3 regions of the Paenibacillus ihbetae genome follow, and region 1 is predicted to be linked to each of the others. Evidence: riboswitches for the same ligand, from Rfam matches in the RefSeq annotation. Region 1 holds a riboswitch; each other region holds the start of a gene.
What was found. Region 1 has a riboswitch for cyclic di-GMP ahead of BBD41_RS15310 (isopeptide-forming domain-containing fimbrial protein). Riboswitches for the same ligand answer to the same signal wherever they lie in the genome.
Positions count from the first base shown of each region.

Region 2: it holds a riboswitch for cyclic di-GMP, as region 1 does, so the genes downstream of both, BBD41_RS13100 (isopeptide-forming domain-containing fimbrial protein) here and BBD41_RS15310 (isopeptide-forming domain-containing fimbrial protein) in region 1, are expected to answer to the same signal.
Region 3: it holds a riboswitch for cyclic di-GMP, as region 1 does, so the genes downstream of both, BBD41_RS10885 (cadherin-like beta sandwich domain-containing protein) here and BBD41_RS15310 (isopeptide-forming domain-containing fimbrial protein) in region 1, are expected to answer to the same signal.

Region 1 covers NZ_CP016809.1:3,442,006-3,448,492, forward strand. Annotated here, with positions in the region: gene BBD41_RS15295 (helix-turn-helix transcriptional regulator) at 1-274, shown strand, start outside; cyclic di-GMP riboswitch class I at 396-493, shown strand; gene BBD41_RS15300 (hypothetical protein) at 782-1,525, shown strand; gene BBD41_RS15305 (hypothetical protein) at 1,506-1,781, shown strand; cyclic di-GMP riboswitch class I at 2,098-2,197, shown strand; gene BBD41_RS15310 (isopeptide-forming domain-containing fimbrial protein) at 2,531-6,487, shown strand, end outside.
Region 2 covers NZ_CP016809.1:2,934,902-2,941,388, reverse strand. Annotated here, with positions in the region: gene BBD41_RS13100 (isopeptide-forming domain-containing fimbrial protein) at 1-2,948, opposite strand, end outside; cyclic di-GMP riboswitch class I at 3,330-3,427, opposite strand; gene BBD41_RS13095 (kanamycin nucleotidyltransferase C-terminal domain-containing protein) at 3,748-4,509, opposite strand; partial or broken gene BBD41_RS13090 (class I SAM-dependent methyltransferase) at 4,769-5,484, shown strand; gene BBD41_RS13085 (hypothetical protein) at 5,589-6,026, shown strand; gene BBD41_RS13080 (LOG family protein) at 6,127-6,487, opposite strand, start outside.
Region 3 covers NZ_CP016809.1:2,419,919-2,426,405, forward strand. Annotated here, with positions in the region: gene BBD41_RS10870 (ABC transporter permease) at 1-1,038, shown strand, start outside; gene BBD41_RS10875 (DedA family protein) at 1,094-1,705, shown strand; gene BBD41_RS10880 (undecaprenyl-diphosphate phosphatase) at 1,842-2,684, shown strand; cyclic di-GMP riboswitch class I at 3,312-3,406, shown strand; gene BBD41_RS10885 (cadherin-like beta sandwich domain-containing protein) at 3,666-5,894, shown strand; gene BBD41_RS10890 (TIR domain-containing protein) at 6,179-6,487, opposite strand, start outside.

The DNA of each region.
Region 1 (6,487 bases):
GCCCCTCATTGAGCATTTGGCCAAAAATATTGAAGAAAAGCTGCCCCAGAAGGATCCCATGCTGCAAAAGGAGCTGACCTATTCCCTCTTTGAGCAATATAAATTAACGAATCGCGAGAAGGAAATCGCCTACGGGTGGCTGGAAAATAAAAACGTGCCTGAAATCGCGGATACCTATGGAATTAGTCAAAGCACGGTCCGCACGTTTATTAAAAAAATTTACGCCAAAACGAGAGTCAATCATAAAGGAGCGTTTCTGAGGAAGTTTACCTAAAGAATGGAATACATACGCATCCATTACCCAATTTTGGGTATTTTTTTTATTTACGTCGAATCTTATAATTTAAAGTAAGTTGTTGTTGAAGGATTAATTAATTTTTACAATTTCATACATCGTACGATAATAGCAAACCCGTTGAAAGATGGCGACGCAAAGCTACAGGGGCTAAGGTGGGTGTTTTTAATGCAACCACTATGCCAGCCAGTTACCGAATACGACGGAGCCTCCGTCTATTTAAACATGGCGGGGGTTTTTTGTATTCTAGGTGATCTTGCTATAGGAGGTGAGGAACACACTCCCGTCTCGAAATAACGGCACCAAAGCAGAATCGTGTGACAAGGAGGGGATGATATGTATTCAAGCTGTATTAAATCTATTGAATGCATAAGCGCTTTTGGAACTTCGGAGAGAACTGGGCGAAGAAGCGTTCTTGATATATGATCCAAACAGTATCCTGGAATTAATAGAAGCTAAACTAAAACTTTGAGGAGGAAATGATTTATGAGCGATATTAAAATGGAGGATTCCAATACCTTCGAAGCTGTAGCAATTAAAAACGAAGCTGTGCCTTACAGTCAATATGCCCCGGATATGCATGTATCGGTTGGTTGTATCCCCTGTACAAGAGCGCACTTGTCAGCGGTCTCCGTATCGCTAAAGGAGGGGGATGCAGAGACTGCCCGTGAGGAGATCTCCGCACTGATGGAATACGATTTGACACCGGAGAAGCTAGCGGCGACACCAGAGAGAGACCGTGAAGTATTAGCCAAGTACGCAAAAGCCATTTCCTCCTTGCAGAAAAAACTAGCTGAACCCGTACCGGAATTGACGGCAATTGCTGCATCGCTTAAAGAAGCCATCCGTTTTGCCAGAGTAGACGGTATAGAACATCCCGAAGTACAGATGCGGCTTGAACGTTCTGAGGAATTGGTGAATGGCTTAGAACGAATTCGGTTCGCACCGGAAAAACTACAGTCTCTGGATCCGAATATGCGCGATGAAGTAAAGAGGTTGTTGCCCGAGCTTCGCGAGGCACGCCATCAACTGTTGAACGGCATCACCACAGCGGATGATCTGGAATTGGTAGGCGCTCGTTTTGCTGTAATTTCACGGAAAATCAACGTCAATCCTGATCCGGAGACATTACAACTAGCGCAGAAGGAAGCCGCAGAATTGAATTCAAGCTTTCGTCGGGATGTACTTCAAGCTTGGGGAGGTAAATCATATGAGTCAACTAGACAATGAAATCATATATGGTTTGTCTATGGAGTGCAGCATTGCAGACCATCGCCCTTGCGAGCTTGCCACCGTTATCGGCATGGCGGTGGACATCAGTCAACAGGAAGATATAGCTCTTCCACCGCAGCTCCAACTTATCATGGATACTCAGACTTTGACTGAAAGTGGCGTACGTTTGGCTCTCCATGAATGGATGAATACTATTCCTGAGTCCCAAAAAGAAGTTGCCGCAGGTTTACTCAGCATCCTTGAAAATGGATAACGATATAAAAACAAACATAAAAAATACCGATTTTCGGTATTTTTTATCGCAGACGCCTCTAACATAGATCGCGTCATTAATAGATCTACTAAGTTTCCAAAATAACCATTCTTTTTATGAGATCTTGTTTCGGAATGATCTTGTCGGCTTATCATTGCTAGCAAATAAATGTTGATATAGCACTAAAGCCTTATATTCCAAAATACGACAAATAGTGATAAACTACCACGAAATTGAGTCAATATAACCTAACTTATCAATTATATGTGTTGTAAGATTAAGGAAATGTTAAAACTTACATTTACATAAAATGCTCGTACGATAATGGCAAACCCATTGAAAAGTGGGGACGCAAAGCTACAGGGGCTAATGGATTTGCTGAAAGAAGCAAGTACTATTGCCAGCCAGCTACCGAATACGACGGAAGACCCGTCTGTTAGCGTTTGCTATTGGACGGGTTTTTCATTTTTAGTTATTTCAAATTTTAATTAACGTTAGTCGAGGCAACAAGCCTTGTCTATAGATAAGATGAACCTTCGAGGAGGGAGCGTCCTTTGGGAAAATAAGAAATACATAGTAGGAGGCGATGAGTAAGTGATGGCGTTACGGCCATTCGCTCGTATTGATCAAATGGATTGAGATCAATCCATAAGTCGAAGTATGGATTCGATTTGACTAGCAATGTATTAAATTTAAGGCTCATTACAGTCCAATGACGGCCAAGACTAACAACGATTGGAGGGAGATGTTTGAGCAGTATTCATTCTGGTACGAGCACAAAATTGATCAAGCGTTTGTTTATCCAGTTTTGTGTATTTTTAGTTGCTTTAGGCGGGATATTTCCTTTACAGCCATCTCAGGCTCAGGCCGCATCCTTTTCGATTAATGACACTGATACTTATATTATATCCGGGAATGCTATCTACCAGATCGACGGAAATAATCCGGGCGAGCTAGACCCAAAGGCAAGCCTAGCACTTAACAACGCACTCCTCATTAATAATGGATTAGCGATGTCCATGACGGAAAATGCCTTCTACGCATTTAGCGGAAGTGGCGGCATCAATCGGCTGTATAAGATTTCAGAAACGGGTGCTACTACACAGGTAGCCACGTTGACCGGAACAGCAGCAAACGCCGTAATTAGCCCGGATAATAAATACTATTATATTTACACCGAAAATGGGGAGAATTATCTCGCATACTACGATATAACAACAAATCAGCAAGATCGTAAGGTTATTATCGGCTTGACAAGTAGCAACGGTGGCGACATTCTTTATGACAAAAACGGGTTTATTTGGCTTTTGGATCTTGTTGACCAGGTAAAGGTCTATCAAATCGATCCGGCAACGGCAGAAGTAATACGTTCTGTTCCTATGGTAAGTGCAGACGGCCAATCCATCGATCCTGGACCGCGGGCTCTTAGCTTCCTGCCGAACGGGAAAATGTATGTGGGCGCTGGAAACACCAACACGCTCGTATACGAACTTGATCCAGAAACACTTAGCTATCGATTCCTGAGCTCTACAAATATTGAGATTACTTACGATGCCGCTTCGCGTGTCATTCCTAATTTCGATCCAAATCCTCCTCAACTTGAATCGCAGAAATCGGCGAAGATTCAAGAAAAAGCGGATGGAAACACCGTTGCGGACCAGCCTGAAGTGGGAGATACGCTGCTATACACGATTCAGAGTCGAAATACGATCTCTGAAAGTCTGATTCGAAACATGGTTATCTCGGATACGATTCCGGAAGGCTTGGAATATGTTCCGGGTACACTGACAGTGGAGGGGCAACCGGTCAGTGATGATCGAGATAATGATCAAGGCGAGTTTGTCGATTCTACAGTAACCGGAACGATTGGCGATGTAACCGACACTGAGTGGCATCGTATCACTTTTCAAGTGAAGGTCACTTCGGGTCAAGCCGGTAAGAGCATCGAAAATGTAGCAACTGTTACGGGCGACAATCTAGATATGCCTGATGAGCCGAAGAATGCGATTGACGTGTATCCACTTAATCCTCCAAATGCTTGTTCATCACCAGTGGCTTTGATTAATGGTGAATTTGAAAAGCCGGAGGGACCTGGTACTTTTGATAACTCGGTAGCCGGAGGCGGTTACTACTATGCAGACACGGTTCCAGGGTGGAATACGACGGATACTAACCGTACACCAAGAGGGATCATTCAAATCATGGACCCTGCCCGACCAAGCACGATACCTTCAAACACTCCGAATCAGGACAATCTTACGAGTAGATTTGCAGAATTAAATGCGGATACAAATAGTATGCTGTATCAAGATTTACCAACTGTACCAGGGCAGACAATCTATTGGCGCTTAGATCACAGAGGATATAGTGGCGTGGACACGATGAGTGTTAATATTGGACCGGTTACGAACGATCCATTCAATACCACGCCAGAAATAAAGAGAATTTCAACTGGGACTGCATGGGAAACTTATTCCGGGAGTTATACGGTTCCTGCAGGTCAAACAGTAACACGTTTTGGATTTAAAGCAATTAGTACATCTACTGGAGCCTTGGCTTTCGGTAATTACCTGGACAACATCTTCCTGGGAACTGAACCATGTGTTATCGCAGAGAAATCCGTTTCTCCTGCTGGAGAAGTTTTTGAAGGCGATGAACTTACTTACGAAGTCACAGTTAAAAATGAAGGCGGAGACGTTGCCGCAAATACCGTCTTTGAAGACGTCATTCCTGCGGGCACGGAATATGTTCCAGGCTCCATGAGAATGGTGAGCGGGACCAATACCATTGATCTAACCGATGCAGATGATACAGATGCAGGACACTTTGACGGCAGCAAGGTGATCATTAGGCTCGGAAATTTGCAGAATACCAATGACTTGCCTGACGGCATCACAGTTCAATTCAGAGTGAAAGCATTATCCAGCCATGTCGGCCAGACGGTCACCAATCAAGCGACTGTTGATTATAAGAACTTACTGGCAGGCAAAGAGGAAACGATCGATTCTAATGAAGTGTCGAGTGGTATTCTCGAAAGAGAAGTCATTGATGCTTGCGCTAGGCCAGTTGCAATGATCAATGGCAGTTTTGAGCAAGGCGCTGTCCGGGGAACTGCTGTTAATACGTCCGGACTCTACTATTATGAATCCGAAGTACCTGGATGGAAGACCACGGATGATGCTAACGGTTATCCAGTCATTGAACTATGGGACTGGGAGCGAAATAATCCTGCGGTTGTAAAGAACTGGCCAGCTCCCCCGGACGGCGGGAAATGGGCGGAACTAAATGCTTATGAAAACGGGATGCTTTACCAGGATGTGAAGACAACCCCTGGACAGACCATCTATTGGCGCCTATCCCATATGGGACGGCAAGGGGTTGACACGATGCAGCTTCGTATTGGAGCAGCAACGGCTAACCCGTACGACACCAAAGTTCAAGAACAAATGACGGACGGTAACAAAGCATGGGGAACCTATACAGGCACGTATACGGTCCCAGCAGGACAAACGGTCACTCGCTTCGGCTTTGAGGCGGTGAGTACAGCAAGTGGAAACATTGGAGCTGGAAACTTCATCGATGATATTTTCCTTGGTACGTCGCCTTGTGTGACAGCTAACAAGACCGCATCTCCACAAGAAGTGAGTGCCGGCGATGAAGTAACCTACGAGATTCAGATCAAGAATGAAGGCGGAGACATCGCCGCCGATGCAAGCGTGATGGATCTGATTCCGCAAGGAACGGAATATGTCCCTGGCTCCATGAAATTGATCCTGGGCTCGACCACCAAAGACCTGACGGATGCCGACGACACCGACGAAGGTCGCTTTGACGGCAGCCAGGTCAGCATTCAGTTAGGCGACTTGGCCAATACGAGCCAATTGGCTGACGGCGTTACCGTGCAATTTAAAGTCAAGGTTCTAGCAAGCGCCGCCAATCAGCAAATTAAGAACAAAGCACAAATCAGCTATAACAACTTACTAACAGGCGACACGGAAGAGAAGGAATCGAACGAAACCACCACGACGGTCCGTTTCAATCCTCCTGTTCTGGAGTCCAGCAAAAATGCCGTCCTTCAAACGAAGGCTGCCGGAAACACGGACCCTGGTAACCCTGAACCAGGCGATACGTTGCGGTACACGATTCAGGCACGGAATACGATCGAAAAGAGCTTTGTCAGCAGCTTGGTTATCTCGGACGATCTGCCGGCAGGACTGCAATATGTACCGGGCAGCCTGAAGGTAGACGGCGCTGCCGTCACGGATGACGCAAGCGATCAAGACAGAGGTATGTATACCGATGGGCAAGTTATCGGCCTGTTCGGGGATATTACGGACACCGAGTGGCATACGCTGGAGTTCGAAGCGATTATTGAGCCTGGACAAGCTGGCAAAAATATTCGAAATACCGCTGTAGCCGGTGGCGAGAATGTGAGCACACCGAGCGAGTCCGAGGAAGAAGTTCAGGTTTATCCGCGTCATCCGGTTGTGGAATCGGAGAAAATTGCAGAAAACCTGAATGCGGGCAAAACTCATTTCGAAGTCGGGGATACGGTTGTCTACACCATTCGGGCAAGAACGGTGACACAGGATGCGTATATCTCGAATTTGAAAATTACGGATACACTCCCGGCAGGACTGGAATACGTGCCGGGCACCTTGACCGTGGATGGCCAATCCGTCACCGATGATGAAGGCGACGATGAA
Region 2 (6,487 bases), 510 kb from region 1:
GCATCTTGATCAACTGCATCGGTCAAATCACTAGCATTAGTCCCGCTCACGATTTTCATCGAACCCGGAACGTATTCCGTGCCCGCAGGAATTACATCCTCGAATACCGTATTGGCGGCAACGTCTCCGCCTGCGTTTTTAATGTTGACTTCGTAAGTAATCTCATCCCCGACAAAGGCTTGTCCTGCAGGGGAAACGGACTTTTCGGCTATGACGCACGGCTCGGTTCCAAGGAAAACATCATCAATGAAGTTACCACCGGTGATATTTCCGTTAGCAGACGCTATGGCTTCAAATCCAAATCGTGTTACTGTCTGACCGGCCGGAACGGTATAAGTTCCAGAATAATATTTCCATGCGTCTTTATCGGTTGACATTGTACGAACCGTCGGAAGATTTTCCGGAGCCGTATTGCCTGAACCGATATTTACAGCCATGGTGTCTACACCGAATCTACCTTTATGAGCTAGGCGCCAATAAATGGTTTGTCCAGGAGTAGTCTCGACATCCTGATATAACGTCGCATTCTCAAAACTATTAATTTCTGCAAACTGCTCACCATGGATTACCTCATGTTTGTTTCCGGCAGGAGTTCCAGGCTCCTCCATCAAGCTCTTAACAAAAATGTCATATCGTCCTGTTGAGTCGGTTGTATGCCATCCCGGTACGTTCTCATCCTGCGGGAATGTATACCCTGGACCTGTAGGGGTCTTTGGATCGCCAGGCGTATATGCAGGTTCCTCGAAGCTGCCGTTAATTAGCGCAACGGGTCTAGTGCAGGCATTGACAACTTCTCTTTCGGTAATTTGACTCGTTGTCTCATTCGACTCGGTCGTTTCATCCTTGTCTGTGAGTAAGTTCTTGTAATCAACAGCCGCTTTATTGGTGACTGTCTGGCCGACATGGCTGGATAATGCTTTCACCTTGAATTGAAGCGTAATACCTTCAGGCAAGTCATTGGTATTCTGCAAATTCCCGAGCCTAATGATCACCTTGTTGCCGTCAAAGTGCCCTGCATCTGTATCATCTGCATCGGTTAGGTCAACGGCATTGGTCCCGCTCACCATTTTCATGGAGCCTGGAACATATTCCGTGCCCGCAGGAATGACGTCTTCAAAGACAGTATTTGCGGCAACGTCTCCACCTTCATTTTTAACTGTGACTTCGTAGGTGAGTTCATCGCCTTCAAAAACGTCTCCAGCAGGAGAAACAGATTTCTCTGCGATAACACATGGTTCGGTTCCCAGGAAGATGTTGTCCAGGTGGTTGCCGTAACCGATTGATCCACTGGATGTCGAAACGGCTTCAAACCCAAACCTTGTCATCGTTTGTCCAGCTGGAACGGTATATGTTCCTGTATAGGTTTCCCACGCCGTGTTCCCTGACGACATTTGTTTTTGTGGAACCGTATCATAGGGATTGTCTGTTGCCGGACCAATGCGAACCTGCATCGTATCCACTCCATACCGACCCTTATGGGAGAGTCTCCAATAGATTGTCTGTCCAGGTGTGGTCGGCACGTCTTGGTATAACATGCCGTTCTCAACGGCATTTAACTCCGCATAACGATTACCGTCAACAGGGGCCGGTTGCTGCTTAACTTCAGGATCAGGATAACCCTGAGCGTAATCCCAAATTTCAATTAAGTGAACATTGGCTCCATTACCTGTATCCGTTGTCATCCATCCTGGCACTTCATCCTGATAGAACATAAAAGGACTGTTGACTGGGTCATAGGATCCTCGTTCAGGTCCTTCTTCAAAACTACCATTAATCAAGGCCACTCGGTTTCCACATGCGTTAGGTGGAGTCGTTGGAGGAACCGAATCCGATACTTCAACGTTAATCGTAGCTTCGGCAGTGGCGCATTTGCCGTCATTGGCGATGACGGTGAAGCTATCGGTGCCGATAAAGTCTTGTGCTGGCGTATACGACCAAGTTCCGTCCGCATTAACCGTCACAGTTCCGTTCTGAGGATCCGTCGCGCCTTTGGCGTACGTCAATGGATCTCCATCCGGGTCGGCGCCGATTACTTGTCCCGAGACCGGCGTATTTACCGCGGTGACTTTTGAATCACCCGGCACAACGGGTGCCTCGTTCACTTTGTAAGTATTATTCGGATCGAGAGTATCGATCGGTGCGTATGCATTCACAAAATACCAGCTATGGATATCATGCGTCTCGTAATTCGGAGATCCTGTTGATCCTGTAAAACCGGCATGAATCGATTGTCCGTTAAATATCGAACCAAGATCGATGCCATTGACATCTAAAACTTTGCTGGCATTTACCCGATCCGGCGAAGTGCCCAGATGAACCTGAACATTCCGAGTTGAACTATTGTAATCGATCCACGTATAGTACTGGGTTCCGTCAGACAATTTGAAGCTGGTGCTGTCTAAATCGGTATACCAGCCTGCTTGATTCACTACGTCTCCATTTACCGCAAGTCCAACGTAGTTTGAAGAAGGATCCTTATAAACATCGTTTTTAAACGTGTCATATTTAACGGCAAAACTCGGACTAATGCCGTAATATCCCAAGCCGCCACCGTTCATATTCTGGCTGGTTGTGCCAGTCTGGAGCGTAAAGGTCAATCCATCGCTTGCGCCTTGAGCGCTCGGGTTACTCATTTTAAAAGAAAAGGCCGTGCTGAATGAATAATTGTCTCTAGGACACAGTGCGGTATTGTTAAATGCGGCTCCGCTTTGTAATGTAGTCGGCTGTGTCAATCGTATAAAATTTTGCCCTTGAGCGATTGTGGCATGACCATCCAAGGTAAATTGATTGACCGTATTTTGGGAGAATTCATCAAATTTAAAATTCAGCCAGTTATCTGCAGCCGCCTCAGCCTGTTGAGGGTACAGAGGCAGAAGCTGACCGAACAAAATGATGAAAACAGCCGCCAAACACTTTAAACGCCGACTGAATATCGATGTTCTGTTCATCGTTTCCTCCCTTATTTCTAGTGAGAGACTTTAGAGCCATCCAAGGCTGTCAATAAATTAAATGAATGATGGGATATTGTAAATTTAAAGGCAGCTCAGGGTATATGTACTACAGAGTGATGTTCGAGCAGATCGAACACTTTAGTTGGCTCTAATCATAATCTTATGCTGCACGGCGAATGTTTCTTGATCGCCTGGTTTTCCAACCCCTCCTTCGACGTATTAATCAATTTTTCTCCCCAAAGCTCCTTCCCTCCTCGCAGGTTCATTATCTATAGACAGGGCTTGAAACCCCAGCTATCAAAATAGTAAAAATTTTATCTAAAAATTAAAGAAACCCCCGTCCAAAGGCAACGCTACCAGACGGAGGTCTCCGTCGTATTCGGCAGCTGGCTGGCACTAGCATTTGCTCTATAGCAAATCCGTTAGCCCCTATAGCTTTGCGTCCCCATTTTTCAATGGGTTTGCCATGTTCGTACGAACTAGAACAGATATGTATTTGGAAAATTTAACATTTACTTAAACATATAATATATAAGTATCGAAAGTTAGGGTCCTAAGCCTTATTTTTGTAGCATTTTCTTCCTTTGTGTCGTTAATACTCACTTAGCATCGAAAAAAAGGAGATTAATTCGAGAAAGCTGAGTGAAGCGGGGGACGTGCAGCACCGGGGCTGCACGGAGTATAAGATCGACAGCCATTCAAGCATGCTCTAGACCAGAAACCTTACGCAAAGGGAGGAGTAACGGAACGGTGTAACAATTAGCTGCTGTTCGTGATGCTGTTTTTTCTACGGCAATCAAAAAGGAAGCTTGTCCAACTTATACTCGATGCCCATCTCCCCAAACCATTCGTTTAGTCCAGTCCACAAATGCTCGCAGCGCTCATATACCAGCTCCGAATCATGAAGCTGCCCGCGGGTCACCAATTCGATAAGCTCATCATAGCCCGATGGGCGAGATGGCATTTGAAGCGATTCCTCATAGGTTCTGGCTCGGGTAGTATAGAAGGTTTTGTTGGCGAGCCCGATCAGCTTGGCGCTCTGCCACGCCAGATCCTTGGCACCGAGGGCCAGGTAGCCGTGATTGCCAGCCAATTTATTGTTGCGGATTTTGCCCATCGTTTCATAAGGCTCCCAAATCATAAATTCTCTCATTACGTCCCGAATTGCTTCGTCGGAAATGTGCATCGGCCGTGTGCGAATCTCATCGAGCAGCCGGTCCGGATCATAGATTGCTTGCAAATGAGCATATGCGCCTGCCTTAATGGCCCAGGAATCGTCAACGGTCGCCGCGGAGCGCATCGCTTCGCGTTTTTGCTTCATTCCGATTTCGATTTTGAATGGGGGATAGATAAATTCATGCCCGGGAAGAGAGAAACCATCCTTCGTAATAACCCGAAGCTCGATATCGGAGTAAGGCCCGTCGATCCCTTGGGCAAGCGAGCCGTACAGGCCGATCGCCAGAATGGCATCGCCATGAAGCTGAAGCAGCCGATCCTTGATTTGGGCGACCAATTTCATTTTTTCCTCTCTTGTCGTGGGAGCAGGGTAAGGCAGCATATGTGTGACCCTCCTTATATGGCTTTTTTCAAATTGAATACGTACATAAAAAGAGTATAGCTTAAACACCGGAGTTCGGATATGAAGTGGGTAAGGAGCGTCAGAGAGGGGAAGTGTGGAGAGTTAGGAACCATTGCGGCTTGCTTCGATCGATAAATGGCTAATATCCACCCATTCCATCATATGGTAATATAGGTTTGCGGAGATGGCGCTTGGATGGCCGGGATCCGCACCAAGATCATAGCTGAGGTGAGATGAGATGAGAAGAGACGAGATGAGGCAAGGGAAGACGAAGCTGGAATTGGACCGGGTGGTGTTTATCGGCCGGACCTATGAGGAGTATATGCAGATGTTTGATCTGCAGGCAAAGGAGCTGGCAGGCAAGAAAATATTAGATTGCCCTGCCGGAGCATGCTCCTTTACGGCGCATGCCGCAGCGGCCGGATTGGATGTCACCGCAAGCGATATCGCTTACGATCATCGGATCGAGGATCTGGAGCGGAAGGGCCTGGAGGATACCGCGCACGCAATGGAATCCATGGAGCAGACGAAGCGAAACTTTGTATGGGACTTTTACGGGGATGTTGCGGGCGTTAGCCGTCATCGCCATCAAGCCCTCCGGGACTGTGTTGCGGATATGAGAGCACATCCGGAGCGGTATGTGGCTGCGGTGCTGCCGGAGCTGCCATTTTGCGATGAACAGTTCGATCTGGTGTTATCCGCCCATTTTCTGTTTATGTACAGCGATCGTTTGGACTATGACTTTCACCGAAACACGATCCGAGAACTGCTTCGGGTTACTTCGGAGGAAGTGCGTATTTTTCCGCTCACGGATTTATCGGGGAACCGATATGAACATCTGGAGCGATTGATTCAAGATTTGGAAGCGGAGGTCTCGAAGTGACCGAGAACCAGGTGTCCTATGAATTTATGATCAATGGCAACTCCATGCTGCGGATTCGAAAAACAAGATGAGGAAACCAGGGGGCCGATCAACATTCGGCTCCCTTTCTTTATGGTGATGTTTTAAGCGTGGGAGTAAGATTTTCGTATAACTGTGAGGTGAATGGTTCTTGAAAGTGATCAAATGGATGACTGTTGCTGTATTTCTTTGCTGCACCTTTGTTTTAGGGTCGTGTTCTCCACAGCAGGCGCAGAATTCTCTACCTGAAGATCAAGAAGCACAGCCTAGACAGCTGCCCCAAGCCAAAATTTCAAATGTATCTACAACCCTAGAGGAACAGGACAACTGGTTCATCGTTCCGGAAAACACGGAAACCGTGACATTTAAGGTGGAAGCGGAGCATACGAATACGGTTCTGTTCTGGATTGCTCCTACAGGTACCGAGACAGGGAAGGAACGTAAAATAATAGGTTATGATACCGATGGTTCCGATGGCTGGTCATTGGAATGGAAGGTAGGAAATCAAGCGCTGCATGATCATATATCGATTGAAGCATTGGGCGTTGATGGCCGCACAATGGATAGTTATACGCTAAATATACATTCTGAATGAGGGAGCCGACTCTGGCATTCAATGCAAAAAGAGGCTGTATCTCAAGATTCCTCGGGGAAACTTGAGTCAGCCTCTTATGTAACCAAGGACCTCTCGCGACTTAATCAAGATCCTTCCACTTCATATCCAGCGTAGGCGGCGTATAGCTCTCCATCAGCTCAAGAAGCTTGATCGGATCGTCGGAAATGTTGATCAGATTCAAATGGGATGAATTTGCAAAGCCCGCGGTAATGCTGGATTGGACCAGGCTCATCAGCGGGTCGTAGTAATTCCGGATATTCAGCAGCCCGATCGGCTTCTGGTGAATCCCGATTTGAGACCAGCACAACACCTCGAACAATTCCTCAAAGGTTCCGAAGCCCCCAGGCAAAGCGATAAAGCCGTCGGCATATTTCCCCATCGTTGCCTTACGCTCATGCATATCCGCAACTTCAATCAGCTGAGTTAGTCCGGTATGTACA
Region 3 (6,487 bases), 1.0 Mb from region 1:
TCCATCCCGGTGCTTACGAAGCAATTTAACGAGGATTTCCCTGCCGCCATCGGCTACATCGCCAAGGAAGGAAACACCTCCGAGCGCGAGCATCTTCAGACCATCCGCCAAGAGCTGGATGAACGAAAAATACCGTTTGAAACGCTGTCGTTTCACGTTAAATATACCGAAGCCAAGACTGATTCCGCCCGGCCCGAGGTCCCGCTCACCCTGCTGTCCTTCTCCGACTACAAGGAGGCTGTCCGGATGGCCGGCCTGCCGTTTAACGAGCCTCCGCTGGAGGCTGACGCTGCCCTTGTCCTTGTCGCATCGCAGAACGACCGGGCCTATATCCGGACGCGGCACCATGTATCGTATCAAATTCCGGATACCGATATCCGGCTGCGCGAGGTCGGGTATTCGGAGCATGCCGGCATCCCGGAATATTTGCTTCCGAAGATGGATGGCGACGACCGCTTCGGCGGTCTGGTCATCAGCGATGACATGTTTGAGCGCATCCCTCCTTCCCGGACGGAGCGGTACACCGGCTTTTACACCGAGGATTTCCGGCAGACGGAGGGCGTCGCATCCCAGCTTGCGCCCAGAGGGGCCGTCCGTTATGAAATGAACCGTCCTTACGCGCTTACCGTAAGCGGGACCCTCTTCGCCCTGCGCGACAGCCTGTATAATATGCTGCTTTTTGCCGCTTTGCTCGTCGGAACCGTATTTTTTATCGCCGCCGGCAGCTTCCTGTATTTCCGCCTGTATGCCGATCTTGACTATGACCGCAGGCATTATGCCACCATCTCGCGGCTCGGCATGACGGACAGGGAGTTTCGGCGAATCGTCACCGGACAGCTGGCGCTGCTCTTTTTCGTTCCGATCGGGCTTGCGATCACGCACAGCATCTTTGCGTTCATTGCGCTGCAAAGCTACTTCTATCTATCCATCGCGGCTGAGATGGGTATCGTGCTGCTGAGCTTCCTGATGATGCAGATCCTGTACTTCTACTTTATTCGAAGCCAGTATTTGCGCAAGCTGAAGCAGACCCTGATCTAAGGGGATCAGCGATCGACGCTCCCAGGCCTTTAACTATGTGAAAGAGGTGTAACTTTTGGAAAACTGGATTACGGATATTATGGAGCAATTCGGCTATGTCGGGATCTTCCTGATGATCGCCCTGGAAAACGTGTTTCCTCCGATTCCGTCCGAGGTAATTCTCACCTTCGGAGGGTTTATGACCACCTATACCAAGCTCAGCGTACCCGGCGTTATTCTTGCCGCAACCCTCGGCTCCGTCGTCGGAGCCGTCATCCTGTACGGTATCGGCCGCCTGCTGGACGTGGAGCGGCTGGAGAAGATCGTGGATCGCTGGGGACATATTCTCCGTGTGAAAAAAGAAGATATCCGCAAAGCGGATGCCTGGTTCGATAAATACGGCTACTGGACGGTGCTCTTCTGCCGCATGATTCCGCTGATCCGGAGCCTGATTTCCATCCCGGCGGGCATGTCCAACATGAAATTCGGCATGTTCCTCCTCTTCACCACGATCGGCACCTTGATCTGGAACGTCATTCTGGTCTCGGTCGGCGCCGCGCTTGGCGAATCCTGGGAAGATATCGTCGCCTTCATGGACGTATACTCCAATATCGCTTATGCTGTAATAGCTGTGGCCGTTATCGCATTCCTGATCATCTTTTTCCGCAAGCGCAGAAAATCCGCTTAACGGTACCAGGCACATGCCTATGGTACGTGAGGTTGGCATGACCGGTTGACCTTTCGGCTTCTTCATGCCATGAATCATTAACGACGCTGCATTTTTACATTTTTCATTTTTTTAAGTAAGGGAGAGACTTTAGGTCATGGATTTTTTAACTATCCTCAAAGCAATCATTCTAGGAATCGTCGAGGGACTGACCGAGTTCGCTCCCGTTTCCTCTACCGGCCATATGATCATCGTGGATGACATGTGGCTGAAATCCGAAGAGTTTCTTACGAAATACGTAGCCAACACCTTTAAGGTCGTCATTCAGCTCGGCTCGATCCTCGCGGTCGTTGTCGTGTTTAAAGATCGCTTTCTTGATCTTCTCGGCCTGAAGCGCAAAAAGCCCGAAGCCGGCGTTCCCGCCGGTACCGGGCGCCTGAAGCTGAGCCAAGTGATCGTCGGCTTGATTCCGGCGGGCGTGCTGGGCGTATTGTTTGAGGACTTTATCGACGAGCATCTGTTCTCGACGGAAACGGTGCTGATCGGTCTTGTCCTTGGGGCGATCTTTATGATCGTCGCGGACAAGATGAGCTCGAACAAGGAAGCGAAAATCGTATCGGTCGATCAGATTACGTACAAGCAGGCTTTCAGTGTCGGCCTGATTCAATGCCTGTCGCTATGGCCGGGCTTCTCCCGTTCAGGCTCCACCATCTCTGGAGGCGTCATGCTCGGCATGAGCCACCGTGCAGCCGCAGACTTCACATTCATCATGGCGGTGCCGATCATGTTCGGGGCAAGCTTGCTGTCCTTGCTGAAAAACTGGGAGTATTTCACGCTGGAGGCGCTGCCGTTCTTCATCGCCGGGTTCTTGGCAGCCTTCGTGTTCGCGCTGATCTCGATCCGCTTCTTCCTGAAGCTGATTAACCGGATCAAGCTGGTGCCGTTTGCGATTTACCGTATTGTGTTGGCAGCGGTTATTGCGCTGGTGCTGTATCTGTAATTTTAAGGGCGTGCGGGTAGCGCTCAGAGGACGCTTCGCGTACGTATCGTTTCTACGATCGCTGTTGTCGCCGGATTTCTCGAATTGTCTCCAGCAAGGGGGAAATCCGGCGACAAAGGCGAACACTCCGTTTCTTCGGAATCGATTCGTCCGCTCCGCTGGGCGCAAGGGATCCGCAATTTCCCGCTGCCTATGTGTGGGGAGAAATAAAGGAGGGCAAGATTTCATTTCTTGCCCTCCTTCTTGTTGTTGGCGAGCTTTTCGGTTCAGTCCGAGTACGCAACTCTTCCCTCTCCCCCTCCGCTGACACCTCTTATTGGTAGATCTATACTCCTGTTTTTAAGATTTCAATATGTGCCCAGAGAAACAGCCTCGCGCAAATTACAGAATTCGACTTTTTATGACAAGAGACATTCTTTTAGCGGTTTACTGGTCTGCGATACTATTAGTACCACTGTTTTTCTGAGACTATAAGCTGAATAGGCCACCCCACCACAGAACTTCGATATCATTTCCTCTATCAGAGTCTCTGAACAGAAGAAGAGATATAAACCTTCAGGCCTATACCAAAAATTTCCGCCCGTTTGTATAGTTCAATTGTCAACAAATGTAACAAAAAATCGAACCGTTGGATCATGGCAAACCCGTTGAAAAGCGGGGACGCAAAGCTACAGGGGCTAAGGCGGATTAAAGTGCATCCGCTATGCCAGCCAGTTGCCCGAAACGGCAGATGAACCTTCGTCTGTTTGTGGGCAGATGAAGGTTTTTTGGCGTTCAAAAAATCATCTTCCAAAGGTCGAATTATCCACGTGAAGGAGGTTCGATGATGAGAGAGCCCGTCTTAAGAGCGGCAGCATCCTTGCGGTGCTATTAAGATGGTCTCACAGGAGAGACACTTAAATGTTGGGAGACGACCGATTATACGAATGTTGCTTTAAACTATCCAATCACCTCAACTCATCTCTGGCAGGAGGAATACAAATGCAAACAAGCCCTCGGCGGCCGTTTCAGCAATCGGTTTCATTCATTCTTTGTGTAACCCTGTTATTATCGTCATGGGTGGTCGTATCCTTCCCAACGACGGCTTCCGCGGCTCCCGCGACGGTAACTAAAGTATTACAAGAAGGCGTCGACGGGTATACGGGTATGAGTTCGGCTACCGTCAGCAGCCTAAAGCCTGATACGCCATCCCCCGGCATCTCAGTCCTTACAAGACGGGACTATGGAGACTATGGTGATTCTCGGCCATTTTTTAAGATCGATCTCCCCTCCATACCGCAAAACGCGACCATTACGGACGCTAAGTTTGAACTGAGCGCGCTTCCGTTCGGGAACTCGGGCAATGGGACCGTATCGGTTGACGTCTATAGAGTCGCTCAGGATTGGAATGAAAGCAGCATCACATGGAATACCTCCATTACGAATCCCATTTATGATTCGATCCCTTACTCAACCAAACCGATCGGCTGCGCTGGAAATAGTGCAATATGCAGTTTCGATCTGACCGGCCTCGTGCAGCAATGGGTTGAGGGCACCTCGGAGAATTATGGTTTTATGCTGAAGGTTGCGGACGAAATACCATCCGTGAATTGGTCCAGAGGATTTCACCCGGAAACATTTTATGTAGTATCCCTCCGCCCTAAGCTGACAATTACCTACACCGTTGCTGCAACCGGCGTTGACGTAACACCCTCCACCCTTTCGCTGATTCGCGGCGGGAGCACGGAACAATTGATAGCAACGGTCCTGCCGGATACGGCCATGAATAAAAATGTGACATGGTCGTCGTCGGATCCCGCTATTGCGACGGTAGACGCAAGCGGCGTCGTTACGCCGGTCGGACGGGGCACGGCTACCATTACGGTGACGACGGAGGATGGAAGCTTCACGGACACAAGCACGGTGACGGTATCGGAGCCGACCGATCTAAGCCAATTGACGCTGTCGAAAGGCACCCTGTCGCCGGCGTTCGAAGCCGGAACGACCCATTATACAGCTGCCGTGACGAACGATGTGTATAGCCTGACGGTTACACCGATCACGGTGGATGCGCATGCAACCATGACCGTGAACGGGCATTTGGTCAAGAGCGGTACGCCATCGGAGGCGATTCAGCTGAACGTCGGTGACAATGAAATCACCGTGACGGTAACAGCACAGGATGGTACGACGAATACCTATATGGTGAAGGTAACCCGTGCGGCGAGCAACAGCGCGGACTTAACGAATGTGGAGCTGTCGAAAGGCACACTAACGCCGGCATTCGCCAGCGGGACGACCGCCTATGCGGCTGCTGTGACTAACGATGTATATAAGCTGACGATTACGGCGACAACGCTCGATGCAAATTCGACCGTGACGGTGAACGGGCAGCCGGTCAAGAGCGGCACTCCGTCGGAAGCCATCGAACTGAACGTCGGTGACAACAAAATCGTCGTGACGGTAACTGCGCAGGATGGAATAACGACGAAAACATACACGATCGTGGTTACCCGATTGAACGCAAGCTCGCCAGCACCTGATAATGGCGGGCACTCGGGTTCCTATAATGGCGGATCATCGTCAGGGCCACCGGTTAGCCCGGTGAACCCTTCAGAGGATAAAACCGACGAGCCTAAAGATACGGAAACCCCTTCGGAAGGGTCGAATGGAGCAGCTTGCCCGCAGCTCACATGGACGGACACCCGGAGTCATTGGGCGAGACCCTATATCGATACCGCTTCGCAACTCTGCATAATTAAAGGCGTTTCGAGCGATAAGCTTTTGCCGGATGAAGAGGTGACCAGACTGCAGTTCGCGCTAATGGTAGCTCGGGCGATGAAGCTGCAGCCTGTGGACCATACCGGTGTCCTGGAAGCCTATCAGGATCGGGAAGACATCCCTGCCTGGGCATCGGAGGAATTGTCCGCTGCGATCCAAGCGGGGATCATCGAAGGCTACAACGATGATATGCTGCGCCCGAACAAAAAGATCAGCCGGGCGGAATTGATCACCATGCTGATTCGAGGCCAGGGTCTATCTGCTGCCAATGCAGCGACTTCGTTCAAGGACGATGCTGAAATCCCGGCTTGGGCCAAAGGTTATGTTAGATATGCGGAGCAGCTAGGAGTCATCGAAGGCCGCTCCAATAACCGGTTTGAGCCGTCCAGCACCGCCACGCGGGCAGAAGCCGTCGTGATCCTGGTCCGCATGCTGCAAGACAAGCAATAAAGCCGCAGCGTTAAAGCATGCATGCTGCTGCAGGGAAGTTACAACTCCAAGTGCAGGCAATAGGCAATAGGCAATAGGCAATAGGCGGGTCGAAATAAAAAAGGAGGCAAGATCTCGTGTCTTGTCCTCCTTTTTATTGTCTCAGGGGTATAGTGAGGATCGTTCCGCCTATAGCAGATATGATCCTCACCCAGGTCCGCTTCCTCTCTCAAGCTCCGCTTACCGTCCCGACTGCACTCCTTCGCCCTCCGGGGTACCCTTAACGGCTTCAACTATCACTATCGTCAGCCCTCCGGCCCAGCCAGCGGCTCTTTGGAATAGTAGCGCACCGCTTTCCCACGCGAGCTTGCGTATGCGATCTCGCCCCGGGTGCTCTCCCCGATATAACCGTTCACATCGATGACGTAGATCTCGTCCGACATGTCGATTTTGCGGAAGTGCAGCTCCTTAAGCCTTGCCTCCTGCTCCGGCGTGATGTCGATGCCGTCGCTCTGCTCGAAAAAACCGACGCTGAGCACGATATGCCCGCCCAACGTCAGGGCCGCCTCAGCCTCCCGGAATTGAGGCTTGAACCTGGTCGACCCGCATAATGT